Linked DNA regions of Thiorhodovibrio frisius. The protein of the gene in region 1 interacts with the protein of each later gene in a pairwise test. Links are inferred from orthologs where the notes say so. Each region holds a gene or a part of one and is shown on either strand. Other genes may lie near its edges.

Evidence for each region.
Region 2: the proteins of bioH (region 1) and acpP interact in binary tests that used the Escherichia coli proteins (3 or more experiments, as listed by UniProt). The link is inferred for Thiorhodovibrio frisius from one-to-one orthologs.

What each region holds. Positions count from the first base shown.
Region 1 is NZ_CP121471.1:4,065,744-4,081,558, reverse strand. What follows is about bases 2,592-5,590. They hold bioH (pimeloyl-ACP methyl ester esterase BioH), read right to left. Parts: upstream 4,468-5,590; coding sequence 3,715-4,467; downstream 2,592-3,714. Other genes in these bases: Thiofri_RS18500 (aminotransferase class I/II-fold pyridoxal phosphate-dependent enzyme), read right to left, coding at 4,464-5,590; bioC (malonyl-ACP O-methyltransferase BioC), read right to left, coding at 2,804-3,685; bioD (dethiobiotin synthase), read right to left, coding at 2,592-2,796. In the rest of the region: tRNA preQ1(34) S-adenosylmethionine ribosyltransferase-isomerase QueA, read left to right, coding at 1-986; Thiofri_RS18520 (tellurite resistance TerB family protein), read left to right, coding at 1,203-1,991; more of bioD, read right to left, coding at 2,080-2,591; more of Thiofri_RS18500, read right to left, coding at 5,591-5,906; biotin synthase BioB, read right to left, coding at 5,903-6,922; Thiofri_RS18490 (ComF family protein), read left to right, coding at 6,935-7,783; dapB (4-hydroxy-tetrahydrodipicolinate reductase), read right to left, coding at 7,798-8,622; Thiofri_RS18480 (alpha/beta fold hydrolase), read right to left, coding at 8,705-9,586; pyk (pyruvate kinase), read right to left, coding at 9,573-11,021; Thiofri_RS18470 (RNA recognition motif domain-containing protein), read left to right, coding at 11,561-11,845; Thiofri_RS18465 (hypothetical protein), read right to left, coding at 12,155-12,646; Thiofri_RS18460 (phytoene/squalene synthase family protein), read right to left, coding at 12,653-13,729; Thiofri_RS18455 (phytoene desaturase), read right to left, coding at 13,710-15,248; Thiofri_RS18450 (TRZ/ATZ family hydrolase), read right to left, coding at 15,420-15,815. UniProt on the Escherichia coli protein: The physiological role of BioH is to remove the methyl group introduced by BioC when the pimeloyl moiety is complete. It allows to synthesize pimeloyl-ACP via the fatty acid synthetic pathway through the hydrolysis of the ester bonds of pimeloyl-ACP esters.
Region 2 is NZ_CP121471.1:760,502-770,443, forward strand. What follows is about bases 6,982-9,882. They hold acpP (acyl carrier protein), read left to right. Parts: upstream 6,982-8,264; coding sequence 8,265-8,501; downstream 8,502-9,882. Other genes in these bases: fabD (ACP S-malonyltransferase), read left to right, coding at 6,982-7,420; fabG (3-oxoacyl-ACP reductase FabG), read left to right, coding at 7,417-8,160; fabF (beta-ketoacyl-ACP synthase II), read left to right, coding at 8,927-9,882. Also shown: oadA (sodium-extruding oxaloacetate decarboxylase subunit alpha), read left to right, coding at 54-1,868; Thiofri_RS03825 (sodium ion-translocating decarboxylase subunit beta), read left to right, coding at 1,873-3,006; Thiofri_RS03830 (YceD family protein), read left to right, coding at 3,103-3,705; rpmF (50S ribosomal protein L32), read left to right, coding at 3,882-4,061; Thiofri_RS03845 (beta-ketoacyl-ACP synthase III), read left to right, coding at 5,397-6,353; more of fabD, read left to right, coding at 6,431-6,981; more of fabF, read left to right, coding at 9,883-9,942. UniProt on the Escherichia coli protein: Carrier of the growing fatty acid chain in fatty acid biosynthesis.

The DNA.
Region 1 (15,815 bases):
TCGCCCAGCGCCCGCTGCCGGAGCGCGGTGCCAGCCGTCTGCTGGCGCTCGATGGCCAGACGGGCGCGCTGCGCGACCTGCACTTTGGCGATCTCCCGAGCCTGCTGCGTGCCGGCGATCTGCTGGTGTTCAACAACACTCGCGTCATCCCGGCGCGGCTTTATGGGCAAAAGGAAACCGGCGGCAAGGTCGAGGTGCTAATCGAGCGCCTGACCGGCGTGCGCGACGCCATCGCGCAGGTGCGCGCTAGCAAACCACCACGGCCCGGCACGCGCATCCGGCTCGCCGATGGCCAGACCCTGATTGTGAGCGCCCGCCAGGACAGCTTCTACCAGCTTCAAGCCGAGCAGGAAGACCTCACCACGCTGCTCGCACGCCACGGCCATGTGCCGCTGCCGCCCTATATCGAGCGCGCGGACGACACCAGCGACCTCGAACGCTATCAGACGGTCTACGCAAGTCGCGCCGGTGCCGTGGCGGCGCCAACCGCCGGGCTGCATTTCGATGACGGGATGCTAAAGCAGCTTGAGGCCATGGGCGTCGACTTTGCCGAGCTAACGTTGCACGTCGGCGCCGGCACCTTCCAGCCGGTGCGGGTGGACAATCTCGACGAACATCAAATGCACGCCGAATGGCTTGAGGTCAGCAGCGAAGTGGTCGACGCGATTACCCGCACCAAAGCCAAAGGCGGACGGGTAGTTGCGGTCGGCACCACCAGCGTGCGCAGCCTGGAAACTGCTGCCGCCGATGGCCAGCTCAAGCCTTTCTGCGGCGACAGCAGGCTGTTCATCCGCCCCGGCTATCGCTTTCGCGTCATCGATGCCATGGTGACCAACTTTCACCTGCCCGAGTCCACGCTGCTGATGCTGGTGTCCGCCTTTGCCGGATACCGGAATATCCTGGCCGCCTACCGGCACGCCGTCGCTGAGAGGTATCGCTTTTTCAGCTATGGGGATGCGATGTTTCTGACACCGACAGAAAGATAGACCCAACGGGCATGAAGGTTCGGCTTGTTGGCAGGCAACCCAGGTCGATTGGGCGTGCCCAAAGACTGGTATCCTGAAAGACCCGCTTCGGGTCGCACTGGTCGTTATCATCGCCATTCTTTGATTTCACCAAGGCCCTGATCATGAGAAACCTGCATAAGCCTGTTGCCTGGAAAATCGAGACTTCTCATCACTTAATCGACGGAGGCTGCCAACATGGCGAATTTTGCTGATCTGTTAGGATCTGTCATTCAAAACAACCTTGGCCCATCGGGCCAGCAACGCATGGGCAATGCGCTGCAGGACTTGCAATCCAGCTTTGGGCAGCTGAGTGGAGGTGGCGCGGCGGGTGCGAGTCAGGGTGGAATGCTCGGCAGCCTTCTTGGCGCAGCCAAGAATTCGCTGGCGGGGGCCTCGAATAATCCGCTTCAGGCCGGCGGTGTTGGTGCCGTGCTGGGGTCTTTGTTTGGAGGCGGCGGGGATTCTGTCAAAGGCGCTTTGTCGGGCGGGGCGCTGGCGATGATCGCAGGCGTTGCCTACAAGGCCCTGATGAATGCCAATCAGGGCGGTGATGCGCAAGCGCCTTTCAGCGGTGGCAATCTGCCTCTGGGTTTGCAGCCGCCGCAAACTGCTGCCGAGGAGCAGGTGGTTGAACAAAAAACCCAGTTGATCATCAAGGGCATGATGAATATCGCCAAATCGGACGGGGAGGTGAGCGGCGACGAGATCCAGCGCATTCTTGGTAAGGCTCAGCAATCGGGCGTGGGCTCGGATGAGCAGGCATGGCTGATGACGGAGCTGAGCAAACCGCTCAATCTGGACGCCTTCGTGGCGGAGATCCCGAATCAGGAGGTTGCCGCCGAGGTCTATGCTGCCTCCTTGCTTGCGGTCGAGGTCGATACCGATGAGGAGCGCGACTATCTGCGCCAGTTTGCCGAAAAGACCGGCCTGCATTCAAGCGTGGTGCAGACGATCCACCAGACTTTGGGGATTGCTGCCCTTTGAGCCAAGGTCGCCAGAACCTTCAGCAACAATCAGCAGCTGATGCAACCCCCGGGTCCTGGCATGGCGCACTGCTTGGGGGGTTGCGCCATTACCCGCATTGGCTCGGTGCCGATCCCGCTTGCAGTGGAGCGCAATCCAAATGGCTCGCGACGGCCTCGGGTGTGGGGTTTGGCAGATTAGGGATGCATCCAAGGCAGGGAGCCGATAAGCGGGATCTTAGCGCGGCGATATTGGCTTCGACGGCTAGCATCTCGGGGTCGGTCTGGGTGGCGACCCAAGCAGCCAGGTGGCAGCCGTCGGCAGCGATGGCGGCGGCGGTTAGCAGAGCGTGATTGATACAACCGAGCCGCAGACCAACCGCCAGCACCACGGGCAGGGGCTCGGGGTCGCCAAGCAGCGCGGGCAGATCGCGCACCATCAGCTGTTCGCTGAGCGGGACATGCCAGCCGCCGACGCCTTCCACCACCACCCAGTCGGCCTGGGTGCCGAGCCAGCGGTAAGCGGACAGGATGCGGTCGGGATCGATCCGCTGTCCGCTGGATTCCGCCGCAAGGTGCGGCGCGATGGGTGGCGCGTACGCGATGGGATTGACCCGGTTGTAGGGCAGGGGCTGGGAGCTGGCGGCCAGCAGAGCGAGGGCATCGGCGTTGCGCAGGCCCTCTCGGGTCTGTTGGCAGCCCGAGGCGATCGGCTTCATGCCAAGCGCGCTGGCGCCCTGGGCTTGCAGGGCGCGCAGCAGACCAGCGGCGACCAGGGTCTTGCCCGCGCCGGTGTCTGTGCCGGTGATGAAAAGGCCTCTGCTCATCGAGCTGTTATCCAGACATGGGGCGGCGCCCAATGGCGCTGACTGGGATGGCGACGCCCTGGTCGGTCAGCTGCTGCGCGGGCACTTTCTCTGCTGCCATCCATGCCTGTCCGTAGATCACCTCCCAGGTCGAGGGTAGGCGACCATCCTGGCGTTGCCGCTCGTAGGCGGCGGTCATGCGGCGCAGTCGCTCGCGGCCGGTCAGTCCGCGCTGGCGGCTGTGTAAGCGGTTTTGGGTGCCGAGAGATTTCATGTCGGCCATCAGGTCGGTGACCTCTGAATAGGTCAGGGTCAGACGTTCGCAGTCCATCACGGGGTCGGCAAAGCGCGTGCGCACTAGCATGTCGCCGATGTCGTGCATGTCCATGAAAGGGACGACATGCTCGCCGCCGTCGGCCTCGGCCCAGGCGCGGCGCAGTTCGATCAGGGTGTCCGGGCCGAAGGTGGTGAACATCAGCAGCCCCTTTGGCCGCAGGACGCGGTAAAGCTCGCTGAAGCAGGCGCTGAGGTCGTTCGACCATTGCAGGGTCGCGTTGGAGAACACCAAATCGACGGAGTTGTCCGCCAACGGCAGCCGGTCGATGTCGGCGCACAGGGCGCGCGGGCGGTTGCGCCAGTGGCCGCAGCGTCGGGCGCGCGTGAGCATGCCGGTGGCAAAATCCAGGCCGATGACGCGGGCGTTGCGATAGCGTCGGCACAAGTCATTGAGTGCCAGGCCGGTGCCGCAGCCGAGATCCAACACAGTGGCGGGTTGTAGACGCACATAGTCCAGGCGCTCGAGCAGACGCGCGCCGACTTCTCGCTGTAACAGGGCGGCGGCGTCATAGCTGCTTGCCGCGCGTTCAAAGGAGCGGCGCGCGGCGCTCTTATCGATGGCGCCGGTTGACATCTTCGTCTGCTGTTGGCTGGGTGGCACGCTCAACTGACCACCTCGGAAAGAAAACCATGGATCAGCTCACTCACGGCCTGGGCATGCGACAGAAAGGGCGCATGCCCGGCGCCTTGCAGGCACTCGACCTGCGCCTGCGGATGCAGGATGGTGATGCGCTTGGCCACGGCGGCTGGCACCAGGGTGTCGCGCTCGCCAAACAACCAGAGCGTGGGTTGGCGGATGTCTGGCAGCGGGCCGCGGAGGTCTTCATCTCGCAGCAAGTCTAGCCCGATGCCCAGCGCCTCGGGCTGGGCGACGGGCGCGGTTTTGAGCGCCAGGCGGAGCTGCTTGAGCAATTTTGGCGCCTCATCGCTGCCGCGCACCTGCAAAGTGAGAAAGCGCTGAAGCGTAGCGTTCGTATCCTCGAGCAGGGTGCTGTGAAACTGTGCCAGCGTCTCCTCCGGCATGGCGACTTGCCAGTCAACGGCCCGGGTGAAACGCGGCGTGCTGCTAATTAGAATCAATGCCTTGACCCGCTTGGATGCTTGGCGTGCGGCCTGGAGCGCAACCAGACCGCCAAGTGACCAGCCAAGCCAGATCGCCTGCTCGGGCGCCTGCGCAAGACAGGCATCGGCCCAATCGGGCAGCCTGGTCCAGTCGGGTTGCCAGGGAGCACCGGCATGGCCGGGCAGGGCGAGCGCACAGCGCTCGCGCCCGGCGGCCAGGCTGTCTGGTAAGCTGGACCAGATGGCCGGGTTCATGCCCCAGCCATGCAATAAAACGAGCGGGTCAGGGCTCATGTGGCTGGTGCTCCCTGCTTGGGGTGATCAGTGCTTGGGTGATCGGTTGTCGGTAGTGCTGCCAGTGCTTCAAGTAGCCGGTCGATATCCTCAATCCGGTGGCTGGCCGAGAAACTGATGCGCAGCCGGGCGTGGCCTTGCGGGACGGTCGGCGGTCGAATGGCGGGCACCAGCAACCCCCGCGCCTCAAGCCGGCGGCTCCAGTCGAGCGCGCGCGCGGAGGAACCTGCCAACAGCGGCTGAATGGGCGTGATCGAAGGCATCAGCGGCAGGCCAAGCTCGGCAGCGCCCTGACGGAAGTAACGCACCAGTTGGCCGAGATGGTCCCGACGCCAGGGCTCGGCCTGCATCAGCTCAAGTGATGTTAAGCTGGCTGCCGCGACCGCAGGCGGCAGGGCGGTGGTGTAGATGTAGCTGCGCGCGCGCTGAATCAGGGTTTCAATCAGTGCGTCGCTGCCGGCGACAAAGGCCCCGAAGGTGCCGAAGGCTTTGCCCAGGGTGCCAACCAGAATGGGGACTTGCTGCTCGCCAAGCGTATATACCGAACCCCTTTGAGATTTCGGCTCGTTCTGGGCCGGGTGACGGCCACGGGGGACGCCGTGAATACCTCCCTCTAGGCTTCCCGGCGGCGTCCTGCCGCCGAGACCCCCGTGGCCGTCACCCGACCCAAAACCGACAACCAGTTTGCGATTGGTATCGTTCGCATCCCGCGCGGATGTGGCCTGCGCCTCGATTTCTGCCAGGGTGCCGCGCCCATCCGCTCCGATCACACCCAGACCATGGGCGTCATCGATCAGCAGCCAGGCATCTGCCTGTTTTGCCGCTCGGGCCAGCTCGGGCACGGGCGCCAGGTCGCCGTCCATGCTAAAGACGCCGTCGCTTATTATCATGGCCGTGGCTTTGTCACTCCGGGCGCTGGCTAGCAGGCGCTGGAGATCGGCCGGGTCCGCATGGCGATAGCGGCGTGGACGCGCGCCACTCAAGCGCGCGCCGTCGATCAGCGAGGCATGATTGAGCCGGTCGCACAGAATCTGCTCGCCGCGCCCTGCCAGTGCGCTGATCACCCCAAGGTTGGCCATATAGCCTGTGGAAAAGAGCAGCGCCCGCGGTCTTTGGGTGAAGTCGGCCAGGGCTTCCTCAAGCTGGTGATGGTAGCGGCTATGGCCATTGATCAGATGGGATGCGCCGCTGCCGACGCCGAACTCGCCAGCGGCGCGGGTAAAGGTTTCGATCACCCGCGCATCGGCGGCCAGGCCGAGGTAGTCGTTGCTGCAAAAGGTCAGCAGAGTGCGCCCCTCGACCTCCATCAGCGGAGCCTGGGGGCTTTCGCACAGCCGTCGGCGCCGATAGAGTTGGCGGTCGGCGAGTTCCGCAAGTTGCGAGCCGAGCGCGCGAGCCCGATGGGAGGGCTCCGGGTCGGCAGGGATTGCGGCAGTCATTTAAAGCAGCCGCCGGGCTCGTTGCGCCCCTCGTGCGGCATGGCTTCAAACGCAAGGCCCAGGCGCTCAAAGAGGGCGAGATCGCGGTTGGCGCCGGTGTTCTCGGTTGTCAGCAGGCGCTCGCCATAGAAGATGGAGTTGGCGCCAGCCAGGTAGCACAGAGCCTGGAGTTCGTCGCTCATGGTCGCACGTCCGGCGGATAGTCGCACATAGGAGGCCGGCATCATGATTCGTGCGGCTGCAACGGTGCGGACGAATTCAAAGGGGTCCAGCGCGGGCGCGTCTGCTAGTGGCGTGCCCTCGACCTTGACCAGCAGGTTGATGGGCACGGATTCCGGATGCGCCGGCAGATTGGCAAGCTGGCACAGTAGCCCGGCACGATCAGCGCGCGCTTCGCCCATGCCGAGAATACCGCCGCTACAGGTCTTGAGACCGACGGCGCGGATATGCTCCAGGGTGTCGAGCCGTTCCTGATAGGTGCGGGTGCTGATTACTTGCCCGTAAAATTCGGGCGAGGTGTCCAGGTTGTGGTTGTAGTAATCCAGCCCAACGTCTTTCAGCCGTTGTGCCTGGGCGAGGGTCAGCATGCCTAGGGTGACGCAGGTTTCAAGCCCGAGATCATGCGCCGCCGCGATCATGGCCATGACCTGCTCAAGATGGCTGTCGCTTGGGTTGCGCCAGGCTGCCCCCATGCAAAAGCGGGTGGCGCCGGTGGCCTTTGCCGCGCGCGCGGCCTCGGTGACCTCATCAAGCGACAGCAGGCGCTCGCGCTCAAGCCCGGTGTCATGTTTGGCGCTCTGGGAGCAGTAGCCGCAGTCCTCCGGGCAGGCACCGGTTTTGATGCTGAGCAGGGTGCTGACCTGCACCCGATTGGGCTCGAAATGCTGGCGATGGGCCTGCTGGGCGGCGAACAGCAGATCATTTAAGGGCTGACTCAGCAGGGCTTCGGCATCCTGCTGCGACCAGTCATGGCGCAAGTCTGTCGGGTGCGAATCTGGGGCGAGATCCAATGGCATGGTGGAAATTCCGTGAATAGGCGCCCGGAGCAGGGTGCGGAGAAAGGGCCGCGCCTCGGGGCAAAAGCAGACAAGCTTAAGGCCATTGCCGAGGCTGTCAACCATGATGGCCTTCGGCGGTTGACAGCGGCCCGGCGACTGGCTCAGCGATTGAGCAGGCAACTGCTGCGATTGGCGTTTGAGAGCGCTTATCCGCCGACTTGCGTGCTCTGTGGCGCTGCGGGTTTTGGCGAGCTGGATCTGTGCCTGGGGTGTCTGGCGGACCTGCCGGATGTTGCGCCAAGTTGCGAGCGCTGTGCGCTGCCGCTCCCGGCTGGTACGCCAGATGGCATTGTCTGCGGAAAGTGTCAGCGCCAGCCGCCGGCCTATGATCGATGCATTGCGCTCTTTCGCTATCAGGGTGCGGTGGCTCGGCTGGTTGGCGATTTTAAATTTCGCCAGCGGCTGCACCTGGGGCGACTGTTCGGTCAACTCCTGGCTGAGGCGGCACGCTGGCAACCCGATGCATCATTGCCGGACCTGTTGGTGCCGGTTCCGCTGCATCCTTCACGGCTGCGCCAGCGCGGTTACAACCAGTCGCTGGAAGTAGCGCGGGTCGCAGGCCGCGCGCTGGGGATTGACGCAGACCGCAGCGGGGTCGAGCGGGTGGTCGCGACGCCGCCGCAGCTCACGCTTGCGCGCGAAGAGCGCCAAAGCAACGTGCGCAACGCCTTTCGCGTGCGACGGCCATTGATGGCGCGCCATGTCGCCATTATCGACGATGTGGTCACCACCGGCGCCACGGTTGGAGAGCTGGCGCGGGTGCTGCGCCAGGCAGGCGCCGAGCGTGTCGATGTTTGGGCGGTTGCGCGCACGCCCTGATTAATGTCTGACGCTCAGCCAGAAGCTCGCTCGCGCAAACCGAGCACATCCTGCATGTCGAACAGGCCGCGCTCGCGTTCGCTGATCCAGAGCGCGGCGCGGGCGGCCCCGCGGGCAAAGGTCATGCGGCTGCTGGCCTTGTGGGTGATTTCGATGCGCTCGCCTTCGGTTGCGAACCAGACGCTGTGCTCGCCGACGACATCGCCCGCGCGGACGGTGGCAAAGCCGATGGTCTGGCTGTCGCGCGCGCCGGTGTGTCCTTCGCGCCCGTAGACGGCGACTTCTTCGAGATTTCTCCCCAGAGTGTTGGCGATGACCTCGCCCATGCGCAGGGCGGTGCCGGAGGGGGCGTCGACCTTGTGGCGGTGGTGCGCCTCGATGATTTCGATGTCGGCGTCCTCGCCCATGACTTGGGCGGTGAGTTCCAGCAGCTTGAGCGACAAATTGACGCCGATGCTCATGTTGGGGGCCACCACCAGGGCGATGTCAAGGCTGGCCTCGCTCAGGGTTTCGCGCTGATCGGGTGTCAGTCCGGTGGTGCCTATGACCATGCGGCAGCCGGCATCACGACACAGCTGCAGATGGTGCATGGTGGCTTTGGGGGAGGTGAAGTCGATCAGCACGTCGAAATCGGCCAGGACTTCATCCAGGTCGGGTCGAATGGGCGCGCCAACCGGGCCGATGCCGGCGACTTCTCCGGCATCGACGCCGATCAGGCCGCTGCCGGCCAGCTCGGTGGCGGCGCCGACGCACAGCCCCTGAGTGTCATGCACCGCCTGGATCAGGGTGCGTCCCATGCGACCGCCTGCTCCGGCGACGGCCACGCGAATATCGGTCATAAAATGCTCCTGCGCCTGTCATGGCAGGCGGGGTTAGTTGGGTTCAATTCAGGCGCATTCTGACCCCAAGGGGTGCAGGCGATCAATCATCCGCGATCAGGCCACGCAGTATTCGCTCGCCAAAATGAATCGGCAGCGAGAAATGCCCCTGATCAGGGAGGGTGGTGAGATTGGCACCGGACAGATGGTCGCGATACCAGCGGGCGTGAGCCGGAGGGACAGTGGCGTCGGCCTCGCCGTGCCAAATGCTGATGGGCGCATGGATGGCGTCGCAAGGGATGCGCCAGTCGTGGGTGTAGAGATGCAGATCGCGTCGGGCTCCGCGCGCGCCCCGGGCCATGGCATCGCCGATGGTGCTGTTCAAGATGGCTTGATTGTCGCCCGCGGACAATGCGGTCAGATCCTTGGACGGGAGGTTCAGGGTGCGCACGTGCTCAACCAGCCCGGGCCAGCGCGCGAGCAGCCAGGGGGTTGGTCCGCCATAGAGCCGCTGGGCCAGCCAGGGCGAGCGTTTGGCCAGGGCCAGGCTGGAGCGGGCCGGTCGATGCATGGCGGCGAGTACCTCTTGCAGGTACACCGGACCGAGTGGGCAGACCAGGATGCGCGCGCTGAGCCGTTCGGGCAGTCGCCAGGCGCAGGCAAGGGCATAGGGACCGCCGCCGGAGAGGCCGAGCAGGGCGAAGCGTTCGATGCCCAGATGATCGGCCAGTGCGGCAAGATCGGTTGGCCAGTCGCGCAGTTCAAGGCCCGGCTGGTCATCGGAGCCGCCGTAGCCGGGTCGATCCGGGGCGATCAGGCGCAGGCCGAGCGCTGTTGCTGGCTGGTGCAGCAGCGCGGCTTCGCGCCCGGAACTGGGGAATCCGTGGCAGTAAAACACCGGGCGGCCGTCGGGCTGACCGAACTCGTGCCAGGCAATGCGCCGGCCATCGGCGTTGCGGAAGGATAAGACGTTACTGGCAGGCATGGGCGGTAGCTCGGTCGAGTTCGATCAGCTCCAGGCGATGGTTGCCGCAGGGATGCTCATCCGATGGGCCCTGGGTCAGCAATACCAGGCCATCGAGGATGCCCATGTCGCGCAGCCAGGCGCGCACGAACTCGCCCCACTCGGCGCGATCCTCGCGCACATCAATCGGCTGGATACCGTAGGAGAATTCCAGCGCCTGGGCGGTAGCGGGCAGGGGGCTGAAGGCGACAATCCAATGCGGCAGACGGAAGCGGGCGATGTTGCGCGCGGTGTTGCCGTTGCGGGTTGGGGTGATGATGACCTGGGGCGCGCTGCGTTCGGCGGTGTGATAAACGCTGCGCGCAATCAAATCCACCGCGCGCAGGCTGCCGTCGCTGCCGTAGGCGCCCAGTGCTGCGGCTAGGGCGCGGTTGTCGCGTTCGGGCTCGGTGGCGGCGGCGATGCCTGCGAGCATGGCGACGGATTCAACCGGGAAGCGGCCCATGGCCGATTCGGCCGAGAGCATGACGCAGTCGGTGCCGCCAAGGATGGCATTGGCTACATCTGTGGCCTCGGCGCGCGTCGGGCGGCGGAACAGCACCATGGATTCAAGCATCTGGGTGGCGGTGATGACCGGTTTACCGCGCATATTGGCGATCTCGGTGATGCGCCTTTGGGCGACGGCGATGTTCTCGATGGGGATTTCCACGCCCAGATCGCCGCGTGCCACCATGATGCCGTCGCTGGCCTCCAGAATGGATTCCAGTTTGTCGAGGGCATCGGCGCGTTCGATCTTGGCGATGAGAAAGGGCTGGTAGTTGAGTTCAGCCGCCGCTGCGCGCACTGCTTGCATATCCTCGGCGTTGGCGACGAAGGATTGGCTGATGGCATCCACGCCCTGCTCGGCGGCAAAGCGCAGCCAGTCGTGGTCTTCCTCGGTGAATGCGCTGATGCCAAGATCAATGCCGGGCAGGTTGAGCCCTTTGCGCGAGCGCAACTCACCGCCTGCGCGCACATTGCAGACCACTTCGGTCGGGCTGACCTCCACCACTTTCAGCAGAATGAAGCCGTCGTTCAAGAACAGCCGGTCGCCGGGCTTGACCGCCGCAGGCAGGTCCTTGAAGGTCACGCTGGCGCGTTCGACGTTACCGAGAATGTCCTCGGTGGTCAGGGTAAAGAGGTTGTCGCGCACCAATTCAACCGGCTCTTCGGCGAGGTCGCCGATGCGCATCTTGGGACCGGGCAGGTCGCCCATGATGGCCAGCCGCTGGCCGGTTTCTAGCGCGGCCTGGCGCAGGCGCGCAATGCGCTCGGCGTGGGATTGGGGGTCGCCATGAGAGAAATTAAGCCGGGCGATGTTCATCCCGGCTTTGAGCATCTGGCACAGTACCTCCGGCTGATCCGATGCGGGGCCGATGGTGGCAACGATTTTGGTTTTGTGAGAACGAAACTGCATGACGGATGGTGTTCCAATTGGATTGTAGGTGAAGATCTAGGTAAAAAGGGCCGGATTCGCGGGAGAGCTTCTCTGCGACCTCGGGGATTTTGGCAAGCCATCTGGGATAGCATGCCATCCTGATATGACCGATGCGTCAATAGGAGATTTGACTGCTGTCACGCGTTTGAATGAGTTGACAAAGGCAGAAAGATTCCCTTTGCACCTGCATGGTTTTCGCGTAATATGCGCCGGAACCGCCTGCTGCTATTTCGGTGACCGATCCTCCCGCCTGGCTTATTCCCCCTCCCGCTCAATCTGTTCCGTTTCGATCTCGCTCAGACTTGGTCGCTGCCGGTCCCACGCCGCCCTGCGATCAGATCTTCGCCCGTTGGAACTGACTGCGCATTTCACCTATTGAGCGCGGGGCGCAACAGGACAGGAGACGGATCATCGATCCTCGGCGAGCGCATCTGGCAGTCCGATCTTCGTCCGGTGAGTGCATTGGCCGGGCGGAGGCGCCCGTTCCGCAATGCACATCTTTTTGATGAGAGAGACTGATGAATATTTACGTTGGCAACCTCGCCTATGGCGTGACCCAGGACGAACTGCGCGATGCCTTTGCTGCTTATGGCGATGTCGAAAGCGCGAATCTGATCACCGACAAATTTACCGGCCAGTCCAAAGGGTTCGGCTTTGTTGAGATGCCGAACAATTCCGAGGCGGATGCCGCGATCAAGGCCCTGAACGAGACCCCGCTGAAGGGTCGCCCGATTCGCGTCAATCAGGCCAAGCCCCGGGCTGAGCGGGCCCCCCGCAGTGGCGGTGGTGGAGAGCGCTGGTAAATCCTTGCGATCCAGTTCCTGAAATCCTTTCAGAACTCGGCCCGATCTGGGCCAGACCTCGGTCAGGGATGACTGAGGATGGCCTTGGTTACGCTCGGGCCTGGCATCTGACCTTATAGTCGCACGGATTGCTCGCATCATTCCCCATGGTCTTCGGCCAAATGGGGGAAATGCGGACGATTTGCGCTCTTGGGTTATCAAATAAGGATCAACCCAAGGCGCTAACTGCGTACTGTGGTGCTGAAAGCCGATCTGCAAGGCGATGTGCCAAGCGTTCGGCCTTATGGCGAATGAATTCGCCTTGTAGACCTAGCTTTCGTTCTGGCTGTCGCCTTTGCTATCCGTGGGTGCAGCCTCGGGCGTGCTTTCGGCTTGGGCGAGGAGCGAGCTGTAGTAGGTTTTCATTAAAAACATGCCGGCGAAGAAGGGAATGCTCAGAGCATCGAAAAGGGACAGTCTCCCTGGCCCTTTCGCCACCATGGCGATGGCGCCCACGGCAAGCGCCAACAGAAAAAAGCCCGCAGCCGCCACAGGTGCGCAGCCACTCGCTACGCTTTGTATCTCTTGGCCGCGGCGGCGTCGAGCGGCGATGAACAACTCCTGTTCTGATAGACCATCCTCGCCTGATTGAGCATCCTCGTCTGATTGAGCGCCCTCGCTGCTCTGGGGCGCTTCTTCGCTGCTTTGGTCGGCGTTTTCTCTCGCTGCGTGCAGTTTCAGTGCAATACCGCGAGTTTTGAGCGCCTGAAACAAAAAGAAGGCGCCAATGAGTGTCAAGCTAATTCCGATGAATGAAGGCATGGTGTATTACCCGTTGCTAACCGCAGTGGTTGGGCCGAATTCGGCATTAGCGGCGCGCTCGCGTTCCTCAAGTTGTTGAAATAGTTCTAGCACCCAAAGTACCTTGGCGCTTACGGCACCGTCCACCTCGCCTGGATCGGGGACGGCGAGTGCGTCGACCAGGAAGCGATTTTCTTCCAGGGGGGCGGCGGTGCAGACGGCCTTGATGGGTAAAGGCGTTACGGCCATGGCGCGGCCAAGCAGGGTCAGCTTGCGCGTGGGGCTGACGAAGGCGCGCTGAGAGACAGAGTCGTAGCCATTGCGCGCGATTTCCTGCCCGATCTCGGCATAGAGCAGGCGCGCGGCATAGATACCCGGCCGACAGGTGGTGGGTAGCTTGGCGATGCCGGCTTCGGCGCGTTGGTAGAGTGTCTCGGCGGTGTCGAGCAGACGTTTGACGATGTCGCCAATCACCTCATTGAAGACTGGGCGTTGCAGCCAGGCGTCGGGATCAAGACCGGCTTCGCGCAGCCACTCGAGTGGCAGATAGATGCGACCGTTGCGCGCGTCCTCGCCCACGTCGCGGCAGATGTTGGTGATCTGCATGGCGGTGCCGAGGTCGCAAGCGCGGGCGAGCTCCGATGTCGAACGCGCCCCCATGATGGCGGCCATCATGCCGCCGACGGCGGCGGCGACCCGGGCGGAGTAAGCATAAACGCCGGACAGATCCTGGTAAACCCGGCCTTCGGCGTCCCATTCGAAGCCTTCGAGCAGGGCCTCGGGCAGTTCGCGCGGGATGTCGAAGCGCTCAATGGCGCCGGCAAAGGCGCGGTCGGCGGGATCATCAATCGGGTTGCCGCGATAGGCGCGCTCGAGGCGCTCGCGCAGGCCGGCGAGGGCGACCTGATGGTCCTCGGGATTGTCGTCAATGGCATCGTCGGCCAAGCGACAGAAGGCGTAGAGGGCTGTGGCAGGCTCGCGCAGCCGCTTGGGCAGGAAGAAGGACGCGGCGTAGAAGGACTTTGAGCCGTTGCTTAGCAGTTTGCGGCAGGCAAGCAGATCGGCCGGATCGGCAAAGCTGGAATCACGAATGAACAGAGGCATCTGGGACCACCCTATCGAGCACGCGCGCGGAGGAAATGACACCCGGCAAACCGGCGCCGGGATGGGTGCCGGCACCGACAAAATACAGTCGGTCGACTTCCTCGCTCAGGTTGTGGGGACGGAACCAGGCGCTCTGCAGGAGCACGGGTTCCAGGCTGAAGCCAGCACCCATAGTCGAGAGCAGGCGTCGTTCGAAATCTTTTGGTGTGGTGACCCGGGAGACGGCGATGGCGTCGCTCAGGCCAGGCAGCACGGTGTTTTCTAGATACTGGGCAATGGCCGCGCGGAAAGGCTCGGTGCGCTCGTCCCAGTCGACATCGGCGCCTAAGTGGGGCACGGGAGCCAAGGCGTAGAAAGTGTCACAACCCTCGGGCGCCAGGGATGGGTCGGTTGCGGTGGGCCGATGCAGATAGAGGCTGAAGTCCTCGGCCAGTACCTTGCGATTGAAAATGTCGTCGAGCAGACCGCGATAGCGCGGGCCAAGCAGAATGCTGTGGTGCTTGACCTCCGGGTACTGACGCTTGGTGCCGAAGTACCAGACGAAGAGCCCGTTGGAGTATTTGGCGTTTTTGAGTTTCTTGTCGGTCCAGTGGCGGCGCTTGATGGACGGCAGCAGGTGCTGGTAGGTCCAGGCCACATCGGCGTTGCACACCACCACCTCGGCCGGTACATAATCACCATCGGTCAGGCGCACGCCGTTGGTTCGAGGCTTGCCCTTGCCGGGGCCTTGGTTCTTGGCGGTGGTGATTTCAGCCACCTCGGTGTTGTAGCGGATGCTGCCGCCCTGGCCATTAATCAGTTTCACCATGCCATCGACGATAGCGCCGGTGCCGCCCATAGCTGAATGCACGCCCCAGTGGCGCTCCAGATAGGAGATGAGCGTGTAGATCGAGGTGACTGACAATGGGTTGCCGCCGATCAGCAGTGGATGGAAGCTCAGCGCCACGCGTAGGCGTTCGTCCTTGACGAAGCTTGAGACCATACTGTAGACGCTGCGGTAGCTTTGCAGCGCGACCATCTTTGGCGCAATGCGCGCCATGTCGGTCCAGTGGGTGAAGGGCAGATGGCCGAGTTCCTTGAACCCAACATCAAAAATCTTCTTGCTTGTCTCAAGAAAGCGCTCGTAGCCCTCGACATCCTCGGGCGAGAAGCGGCGCACTTGCTCGCGCATGGCCTCGGCGTCGCCATTGGTGTCGAAGGTGTCGCCGTTGTCGAAACGAATCCGATAGAAAGGATCCATCGGGCGCAGGTCGATATCGTCTTCGAAGCGCCGCCCGCACAGTTGCCAGAGTTCCTCAAGCAGGAAAGGGGCGGTGATGATGGTCGGCCCGGCATCGAAGGAGAAGCCATCGATATGATGCACATAGGCCCGCCCGCCTGGGGCGTCTAGCTTCTCGAGCACCGTGACATGGTATCCGCGCGCACCCAGTCGAATGGCTGCCGCCAGACCGCCGAAGCCGCTGCCGATGACCACGGCCAGAGGTTTTGCCGAGGATGAAGCTGGTGCGGCGTCGGCCAAGGTGCTGCTCCCGTAGCTCACTTAAGATAAGATGAATTAAAGTGTCAAGTCGGATAGATGTCAATCTGTCCTGACAGTATAGCAGCACAAAAGCGCGCAAGGCTAGATCTTCAGCAGCTTCAGAAACTCCGCAGTTGGAAGTGGCTTCAGTCGTGGCTGGCTGTTGCAGCGCTAATCTGCCTCTGCGATGCGCTTGCCCCAGGCGCGGGCCTCGTTTAGTACGCGTTCGGGCTCGAGCGTGAGGGGGTTGCCATCGCGAATCACCTGCTGGCCGCTGATCCAGACATGGCGCACCTGATGGCTGCTGGCGGCATAGACAATCTGCGAGCAGGCGTTGTAGAGCGGCTGGGTGTGGGGGTCGCGCAAGTCCAGCGCCACCAGGTCGGCGGCCTTGCCGGGTTCGAGCGAGCCGGTTTCTTCATCCAGGCCAAGTGCACGCGCGCCATTGAGAGTGGCCATGCGTAACGCGGTCGCCGCGGGCAGGGCTGAGGCGGATTGGGCCACGCCCTTGGCGAGCAGGGCGGCGGTGCGCATTTCACCGAGTAGATTCAGATCGTTGTTGCTGGC
Region 2 (9,942 bases), 3.3 Mb from region 1 along the record:
TTGCCGCGCTGGTTTTTCTATTGACTGACGGAAACTGCTAAGAGATTTCCCGCATGAATCAGACCAAAGCTCTCGGCATCACCGATGTGGTGCTGCGCGACGCCCACCAGTCGCTGCTTGCCACTCGCATGCGCATCGATGACATGCTGCCCATCGCCGCCAAGCTCGACCAGGTCGGGTTCTGGTCACTCGAGTCCTGGGGCGGCGCGACCTTCGACGCCTGCATCCGCTACCTGGGCGAGGACCCTTGGGAGCGCCTGCGCAAGCTCAAGGCCGCCATGCCCAACACTCGCCAGCAGATGCTGCTGCGCGCGCAGAATTTGCTCGGCTACCGTCATTATGCCGACGATGTGGTCGATGCCTTCGTCGAGCGCGCCGTCGTGAACGGCATTGATGTCTTCCGCATCTTCGATGCCATGAACGATATCCGCAATTTCGAGCGACCGGTCAAGGCGGCCCTGGCAACCGACGCCCATGCTCAGGGCGCGTTGAGCTACACCGTGAGCCCGGTGCACAACATCGACTACTGGGTTGATCTCGCCCGGCGGCTTGAGGATCTCGGTTGTCACTCCATCGCCATTAAGGACATGGCCGGTCTGCTGCGCCCCTATGTGGCAGAAGAGCTCATTGGGCGCCTGAAGGAAACCTGCTCGGTGCCCATCGGCATGCAATGCCACGCCACCACCGGGCTCAGCACGGCTTCTATCCTTAAGGCCGCTGAGGCCGGCATCGACATGGTCGACTCGTCCATCTCCTCGATGAGCATGACCTACGGCCATTCGCCGACCGAGTCCGTGGTTGCCATCATGCAGGGGACGCCGCGCGATACCGGGCTAGACATCAATCTGCTCGAGGAAATCGCTGCCTACTTCCGCGAGGTGCGCAAGAAATACGCCCGTTTCGAGGGCGCGCTCAAAGGCGTGGACTCGCGCATTCTGGTCGCCCAGGTGCCGGGCGGCATGCTTACCAACATGGAAAACCAGCTGCGCGAACAGGGCGCGACCGACCGCCTCGACGCCGTGCTGGAAGAAATCCCTAAAGTCCGCGAGGACTTGGGCTATATCGCGCTGGTCACGCCTACTTCGCAGATCGTCGGCTCCCAGGCGGTGCTGAATGTGCTGATGGGTGAGCGCTATAAGAGCATTACCGGGGAAACCGCCGGGGTGCTCAAGGGCACTTATGGCTCGACGCCAGCGCCGGTGAACAAAGACTTGCAGACACGGGTGCTTGAAGGTGCGCAGCCCGTCACTTGCCGCCCGGCGGATCTGATTGAGCCGGAGCTGAAAAAGCTAACCGCCGAGCTGAAAAAGCTCGCCAAAGAACGCGGCATCCGTCTGGCCGATGCGGTGGTGGACGATGTCATTACCTATGCCATGTTCCCGCAGGTCGGCCTGAAGTTTCTGGAAAATCGCGACAATCCCACTGCCTTCGAGGTGCCGCCCTGGGAACTCGACCAGCGCGAGGCGGCCGAAGCCAGCACCGCAGCGGCGCCCGCTGCCAGCTCGAGTCCCGGTTCAGCCGGCGGCCCGGAGGCCTACCGTATCGACGTCAATGGCAAGAGCTACAATGTGCGCGTTTCGCCAGCAGGCGCGCTCGACAGTGTCGCCGCAGCTCCCGCGACAGCTGCGCCAGAGGCGGTCGCGCCGGCGGGCGAGCACCAAGTCATCGAGTCTCCACTGGCGGGCAATATCGTCAAAATCCCGATCAGCGCCGGGCAGTCAGTCGCTGCCGGTGACGTGGTGGTGGTGCTTGAGGCCATGAAGATGGAAACCGAAGTGCGAGCACCAGCGGCCGGAGCAGTGGTCGAGATCCGGGTGAAGGAAGGCGACTCGGTGTCGCTGGGCGCTCCCCTGGTTGTGTTGGGATAATCCCGTGGAAGAATTGCTCAAACTCTGGGCGTCCATGGGGATCGCCAACCTGGCCCCGGGTCAGGTGCTGATGATGGCGGTCGGCGGTGTGCTCATCTACCTCGCTATTGCGAAGAAGTTCGAGCCGCTGCTGCTGGTGCCAATCGGCTTTGGGGCGCTGCTGAGCAACATTCCTGTCGCCGATATTGGTGGGCATGATGGGATGATCGGCCAGATCTATGCCGTTGGGGTCGAGACCGGCGTCTTCCCGCTGCTGATTTTTATGGGGGTTGGGGCGCTGACCGACTTCGGTGCGCTGATCGCCCGGCCCTCGACACTGCTGCTTGGCGCGGCTGCGCAGTTCGGCATTTTTGCCACGCTGCTTGGCGCGGTGGCGCTGAATTTCGTCCCCGGGTTTGATTTTTCCCTTCAGGATGCCTCGGCCATTGCCATCATCGGCGGCGCCGACGGGCCAACGGCGATTTTTCTGGCGTCTCGGCTCGCGCCTGATCTGCTCGGCGCTATTGCCGTGGCTGCTTATTCCTATATGGCCTTGGTGCCTATTATCCAGCCACCTATCATGCGCGTCCTGACCACCAAAGAGGAGCGCGCGGTGGTGATGCAGCAACTGCGGCCGGTGTCGCGGCTGGAGCGCATGCTGTTTCCTTTTGTGGTGCTTCTGCTGTGCGCCATGCTGCTGCCCTCGGCCGCGCCACTGATCGGCATGCTCACCTTTGGCAATCTGCTGCGCGAATGCGGCGTGGTTGAGCGCCTGAGCCGCGCGGCCCAGAACGAAATCATCAACATCGTCACCATCATGCTCGGCTTGGCAATTGGCTCCAAGCTGTCGGCGGAAAAATTCCTGACCCTCGAGACCCTGGGGATTCTTGCGCTGGGCGCTCTGGCTTTCGCCATAGGCACTGCCGCAGGAGTGCTGATGGGCAAGATCATGCACCGTGTTACCGGCGGTAAGGTGAATCCGCTGATCGGTGCTGCTGGTGTTTCAGCCGTGCCCATGGCGGCGCGCGTCGTCAATCGCGTCGGGCTCGAGGAAAATCATCAAAACTTCCTTCTGATGCATGCCATGGGGCCGAATGTGGCGGGAGTCATCGGCTCGGCCGTCGCAGCCGGAGTGCTGTTGGCCCTGACGGGGGGGTAATCTGGTGCTCCTCACAGTTTGTTGGTCTTGTTTTAAGTCCCTGAGTCATCGGCGTTATTGACCGCGAATAGAGCGCCGGGCTATACTGAGCGGCTGATGTCGAAGGATTTGCCTGACTTGCCTGACTTGCCCGATCTGCCAAGCCTGCCAGATCTAATGGACCCGGCGCGGGCTGTCGCGCATTCTCAGCATTATGCCGGCACAATCAGCGCCAGTGCCTTGGCGCGGTTGCAGTCGCTAATTGCAGAGCCGTGTGAAGACCTGGTTTACAGCTTGCGTTTTGGTCGGGATGACGCGCGCCGCTCTGTCGTGCATGTCGCCGTTCGGGGCAGGCTTCGTTTAACATGTCAGCGCTGTCTTGGGATGATGGACTGGCTGTTCGATGAGCACTCGGTGCTCGCGCTGGTGCAGGGTTTCGATGAAGCGGCCCGCTTGCCGGATGACTATGATCCGCTGCTGCTTGAAGAGCCATTGTTGCGGCCGCTGCGGTTAATTGAGGACGAGGTTCTGCTTGCAGTTCCTGCGATTACAAGGCATTTGCAGTGCGATGGGCCAGGTTCGCTCCCGGCCGATCTGCCAAGGCCGATGAGGCCAGAGCCCTTGAGTTCAGAGCCCTTGAGTCCAGAACGGGTGCGGGAATCTGACCAGGATGTTTCGCCCTTTGCTGTTTTGGCTGAGTGGAAAGCAAATCGGCGCTAACATCATGTGAGCATCAGTGGTTGCCCATATTTTCGCCAGGTTTTTGCCGGTTTCTCACCAGATTTTTTAGCGGCCTGCGTTTGACGTCGGCCCTGTGTTTTTTTCGGTTTCTGCTCGAGGGTTCTGGCAGTTGTCTGCGTGGGACCCGCCGGGTATTTAAGTTTTTGGAGATTCCAATGGCTGTTCAGCAAAATCGTAAAACCCCGTCAAAACGCGGCATGCGCCGTTCCCATGACGCGCTCTCCAAGCCAACGCTGGCGGAAGATAGCACCACGGGCGAGCTTCATCGTCGCCACCACATGACAGCGGACGGGTTTTATCGCGGTCGTAAGATCGTCGATAAGACAGTGGACTGAAGCGTCACTGACGGCTGCCCGAAAGGGCAAGAACTGCCCGTCGTGGCGTTGAGATGCTGAAGCTTCTTTTTTTGCCTGGCCAAGTTTTGCTTTGCGCCTGCCCGGTCTTAAAGGTCCTGCCTGGTCCTAAAGACATTGTCTCTTGCCGATCATGGTCAGGAAATGGCGTCCGCCACGCCCAAGGTCATCGAGGATTGCTGATTTGAGTTCGAGTCACATCATAGCCCTCGATGCCATGGGGGGGGATCATGGTCCGGACGTTGTGGTGCCGGCAGCCGTTAACTTTCTCAGCAAGGCGAAGGATACGTCGCTGATTCTGGTCGGTCGCGAAGAGCGACTGCGGCCTTTGTTGGGCGACAAGGCCGGGCACCCGCGTCTTAGCTTGCATCCAGCGTCGCAGGAAGTTGGCATGGATGAGCTACCCTCCAAGGCGCTGCGCAACAAGAAAGATTCGTCCATGCGCGTGGCGCTTGATCTGGTCAAGCAGGGTCGCGCGCATGCCTGCGTCAGCGCGGGCAACACCGGCGCTCTGATGGCGACCGCCCGCTTTGTGCTCAAGACATTGCCGCATGTCAACCGCCCGGCCATTATGACCGCAGTCCCGGCAGTGAACGGTCGCACCCACATGCTCGACCTCGGTGCCAATGTCGAATGCACTGCCGAGCACCTGTTTCAGTTTGCGGTCATGGGCAGCGAGTTGGTGCGCGCTGTCGATGGTCTGCAAGCGCCGCGCGTGGGCTTGTTGAACATCGGCGAGGAAGAGATCAAGGGCAACGAGCAGGTCCGCAATGCGCATGAACTGCTGAGCAAGAGCACGCTCAACTTCGTCGGTTACGTCGAGGGCGACGATATTTATCTTGGCGATGTTGATGTGGTGGTCTGCGACGGCTTTGTCGGTAATATCGCGCTCAAGACCAGTGAGGGCGTCGCGCGTTTGTTGGCCCATCGACTCAAGGCGCACTTCAGCCAGAATCTGCTCACGCGGCTATCCGGGCTCATGGCGCTGCCGGTGCTGCGCGCATTCCGACAGGAAGTTGATCCACGTCGTTACAATGGCGCCAGTCTGCTTGGTCTGAGGGGCATCGCCATCAAGAGTCACGGTGGCGCCGATGAGCTTGCGTTCGAGAACGCCATCCATATCGCGCGTAAGGAAATTTTAAGCAACATCCCTGAACGTATTGAGCATGAGGTAGCCGCGCATTTTGTTGTGCCCGAATCGGCCTCCCCCTCAGAGACTCAATCGTCCCCTGAACCAAGTCTCAAATTCAATTCGGTCGCTTCCTTGACGGCTGGTGCCGATGGGGTAGTCGATCAGCAGTCAGGGGCGGTTCTCTGATGGCCTTTGCGAAGATTCTCGGTACTGGCAGTTATTTGCCAGAGAAAGTACTGACGAATCATGATCTTGAGCAGATGGTCGATACGACGGATAGCTGGATTCGAGAACGCACAGGCATTGAACAGCGGCACATCGTTAAAGAAGGTGAGACCTGTGTTGACTTGGCTGAGATGGCGGCGCGCCGCGCGATCGAATCCGCCGGCATTGCCGCAGACGAGATCGACCTGATTATCGTGGCGACCACTACGCCCGATCAGATCTTTCCGAGTAACGCCTGTTTGTTGCAGCATCGGCTCGACATTCATGGCTGCCCCGCCTTTGACGTGCAGGCTGTTTGTACGGGCTTTGTCTACGCGCTCTCGGTGGCGGATAAATTCGTGCGCACCGGTGCCGCGCGCACCGCCTTGGTGGTGGGGTCCGAGACGATGTCGCGCATCGTCGACTGGACTGATCGCATTACCTGCGTGCTCTTTGGCGACGGAGCCGGAGCCGTGGTGCTCCGTGCGAGCGAGGAACCGGGCATTATTTCCTCCCATCTGCACGCCGATGGAACCTATAAATCCCTGCTTCAGGTTCCGGCTGGCATTGGCAACGGCAGCACGGGCTCGCCCTACATGGAAATGAAGGGTAACGAGGTCTTTCGCGTTGCCGTGACCACCTTGGGGCGCATTGTTGATGAGGCGCTAGATGCCAATGGCATGGAACGCTCGGATATCGATTGGCTGGTGCCCCATCAGGCCAATCTGCGTATCATCCAGGCCACCGCACGCAAGCTTGATCTGGACATGGAACAGGTGGTGATTACAGTCGGCAAGCATGGCAATACCTCAGCGGCCTCCATTCCGCTGGCACTTGACCAAGCGGTGCGCGATGGCCGCATCCAGCGGGGGCATACCTTGCTGATGGAGGCTTTTGGTGGTGGCTTTACCTGGGGATCGGTGCTGGTGCGCTTTTAGTCGATGGACGCGCAGATCTTCCGACCAACGACGGTGAAACTTCGTCAATTTTTGCATCTGCATCAACGAAACGAGCAATGACCAAACGACTGGCCTTTGTATTCCCTGGACAGGGTTCGCAATCTGTCGGCATGCTGAGCGATCTGGCGACAGCGTTTCCCCAGGTGAAAGAAACCTTTGCCGAGGTTTCCGACATCTTGGGGCATGACATGTGGTCGCTGGTTAGCGCGGGGCCTGCTGCGGATCTCGACCAGACAGAGAACACCCAGCCTGCGATGCTGGCGGCCGGGGTTGCCCTGTGGCGGTGCTGGCGCGACAGCGACCGGCCAAAGCCCGATGTGCCCGATGTGCCCGATGTGCCCGATGTGCCCAATGTGATGGCTGGGCACAGTCTCGGCGAATACAGCGCTTTGGTCTGCGCCGGCGCCTTGGAGCTGTCCGACGCGGCGCGCCTGGTGGCCGTGCGCGCCCGGCTGATGCAGGAGGCGACGCCTATTGGTTCCGGTGCCATGGCGGCCATTCTGGGTCTTGATGATGAGCAAGTAGTGCAACTGTGCGCGGATCAGGCGGGCAATCAGGTGCTAGAGGCGGTAAACTTCAATGCGCCCGGGCAGGTGGTGATCGCTGGGCAGCGCGAAGCGGTGGAAAGAGCCTTGCCAGGTGCCAAGGCACTGGGCGCCAAACGCGCACTCTTGCTGCCGGTCAGCGTGCCCTCGCACTGCACCTTGATGCGCCCAGCCGCCGAGCAGCTTCAGGCCGCATTGGCGCAGTGCCCGATGCGCATGCCCGAGATTGCGGTCATTCAGAATGCCAGCGTGGCGGCGGCTGCCGATATCGAACAAATCCGCGAGTGGCTCGCCCAGCAACTGTATCGTCCGGTGCGCTGGGTGGCGACCATTCAGGCTATTGCCGATCGGGGTGTGGAGCTTTTCATTGAATGCGGGCCCGGCAAAGTGCTGGCTGGCCTCGGTAAGCGCATCGACAAGACGCGACCGACCAGGGCTATCTTCGATGCCGAAACACTGCGGGCGGCCATGACGGAGGCTCAAGACAGAGGCAATCCATGATGGAAAATGAAATCGCACTGGTAACGGGTGCAAGCCGCGGCATTGGTCGCGCGATCGCAGTTGTGCTGGGTCAAGCAGGCGCGCGAGTGGCGGGCACGGCTACTACCGAAGAAGGCGCGCAGCGCATTCAGCAGGAACTCATCGGCCAAGGCGTGCGCGCGCTTGGGTTGTGCATGAATGTCACAGACTCAGCCAGCATGGACGCGGCGCTTGCGCGCATCAGCGACGAATTCGGCGCCGCGCCTTCGATCCTTGTCAACAATGCCGGCATCACCAAGGATAATCTGATGATGCGCATGAAAGACGAGGAGTGGGACGCGATCATCGCCACCGACCTGAGTGCGGTTTTCCACCTGACTAAACGCTGCATGCGGGCGATGACCAAGGCGCGCCATGGTCGTATCATCAATATCACCTCGGTCGTCGGCTTCAGTGGAAACGCCGGGCAGACCAACTACGCCGCAGCCAAAGCGGGCTTGGTCGGGTTTTCCAAGTCGCTCGCGCGCGAAATCGGGGGCCGTGGTGTCACTGTCAATTGCGTCGCACCGGGCTTCATCGCCACTGACATGACAAGTGCCCTGCCAGATGCGCACCGCGATGCACTGCTTGGGAGCATTCCGCTCGGGCGGCTTGGGCAGGCCGAGGAAGTGGCTGCCGCTGTTGCATTTCTCGCCTCGCCTCAGGCCGGGTACATTACGGGCGAGACCCTGCACGTCAATGGTGGCATGCTGATGGATTAAGGGCCGCGAGAGGCGGTTTTCGGCTTTCAAATAGGGGTTTTTATCTCTAAAATACCGCGACCCTCGCCCCTTGGGGGTTTCATTCACCGGAGGTTTGTCAAACAATGAGCAGCGTTGAAGAGCGAGTCCAGAAAATTGTCGTCGAACAGTTGGGCGTCAAGGAAGAGGAAGTCACCCCGGAGGCTTCCTTCGTTGACGATCTCGGTGCCGATTCGCTCGATACTGTCGAACTGGTCATGGCACTTGAAGAGGAGTTCGAAACCGAAATCCCCGACGAGGATGCCGAGAAGATCACCACCGTCAAGCAGGCGGTCGATTACATTAACGCCCATTCGGGGTAAGACAGGATTTTGGGGGAGGCCCCCATGCAGACTGAATTGAGACTTTCCTGAGTTCGGTTCATCCGTGCCGCCCAAATTCTGAAATCTGGGTGTCGCGATGTGCCGGATGGGACCGGATGGGCCAGAAGTGCTCGCGGAGGTTCTCGATGGCGTCGCATGCCGGGGTGGAGCGGCTGTCGATGGATTTCACCATGTGAATTTCATCCAGCCTGGTGGGAGTTGCCGTGAAACAACGGCGTCTCGTCCGCTGGGTTAGCCGGGATCATCAGCCTTAAGCACCTTCAGCATAAGTGCCCCCAACAGTCTGTTCGTCAGGTTTTTGATGCCCTATCCGTGCGGATCTGTTCGGTTCTCCACCCGGTTCTACCGGGGGCGAACTTGGCTCAAAGGGCATTCGTCAGCAGGAGCAAGTGAAGAGGTGATACATGTCAGGTAGAAGAGTCGCCGTTACCGGTCTGGGTATTATTTCCCCCGTCGGGCTCAATATCGCCTCCGCCTGGGACAGCATCCTGAATGGCCGTGGTGGCATTCAGGCCATTACGCACTTCGATGTGACGCCCTTCAGTACGCGTTTTGGTGGTCCTATCTATGACTTTGACGCAACCGAGTATGTGTCGAAGAAGGATCTGCGCAAGATGGATGCCTTCATCCACTACGGCATCGCGGCTGGCACGCAGGCGATCCGCGATTCCGGGTTGGAGATTAACGACGCGAATCGCGAGCGCATTGGCGTTGCGGTTGGTTCGGGCATCGGTGGTATCACCGGCATCGAAAACAACTATGGCAACTATCTCAGTGGCGGGCCGCGTAAGATCTCGCCATTCTTCGTGCCGGCCAATATCGTCAACATGGTGGCCGGGGATCTGTCGATCAAATTTGGTCTCAAGGGGCCGAATTTCTCCATCGTCTCGGCTTGCAGTACCGGTACCCACAACATCGGCGAGGCGGCCATGATGATCCGCCATGGCATGGTGGATGTGATGATTGCTGGTGGAGCGGAAATGGCGACCTCGCCGGTTGGTCTCGGTGGTTTCGCCGCCGCGCGGGCGCTCTCGACGCGCAACGATGATCCCCAACGGGCGAGCCGCCCATTCGACAAGGATCGTGATGGTTTCGTGCTCAGCGATGGCGCCGGCATTATGGTACTTGAGGAGTACGACATGGCGCTCGCTCGGGGCGCCACCATTTATGCCGAGCTTGTCGGGGTGGGCATGAACTCAGACGCCTACCATATGACCGCGCCATCCGAGGACGGGCAGGGCGCCTGTAACTGCATGAAGCTGGCGCTGGCCGATGCTGGCCTCAACCCCGATCAGGTTGACTACATCAATGCGCACGGTACATCCACCCCAGCCGGGGATATTGCCGAGGTCAAGGGTGTTAAATTGGCGATGGGCGATCATGCCAAGCGCGTGGCAGTGAGTTCGACCAAATCCATGAC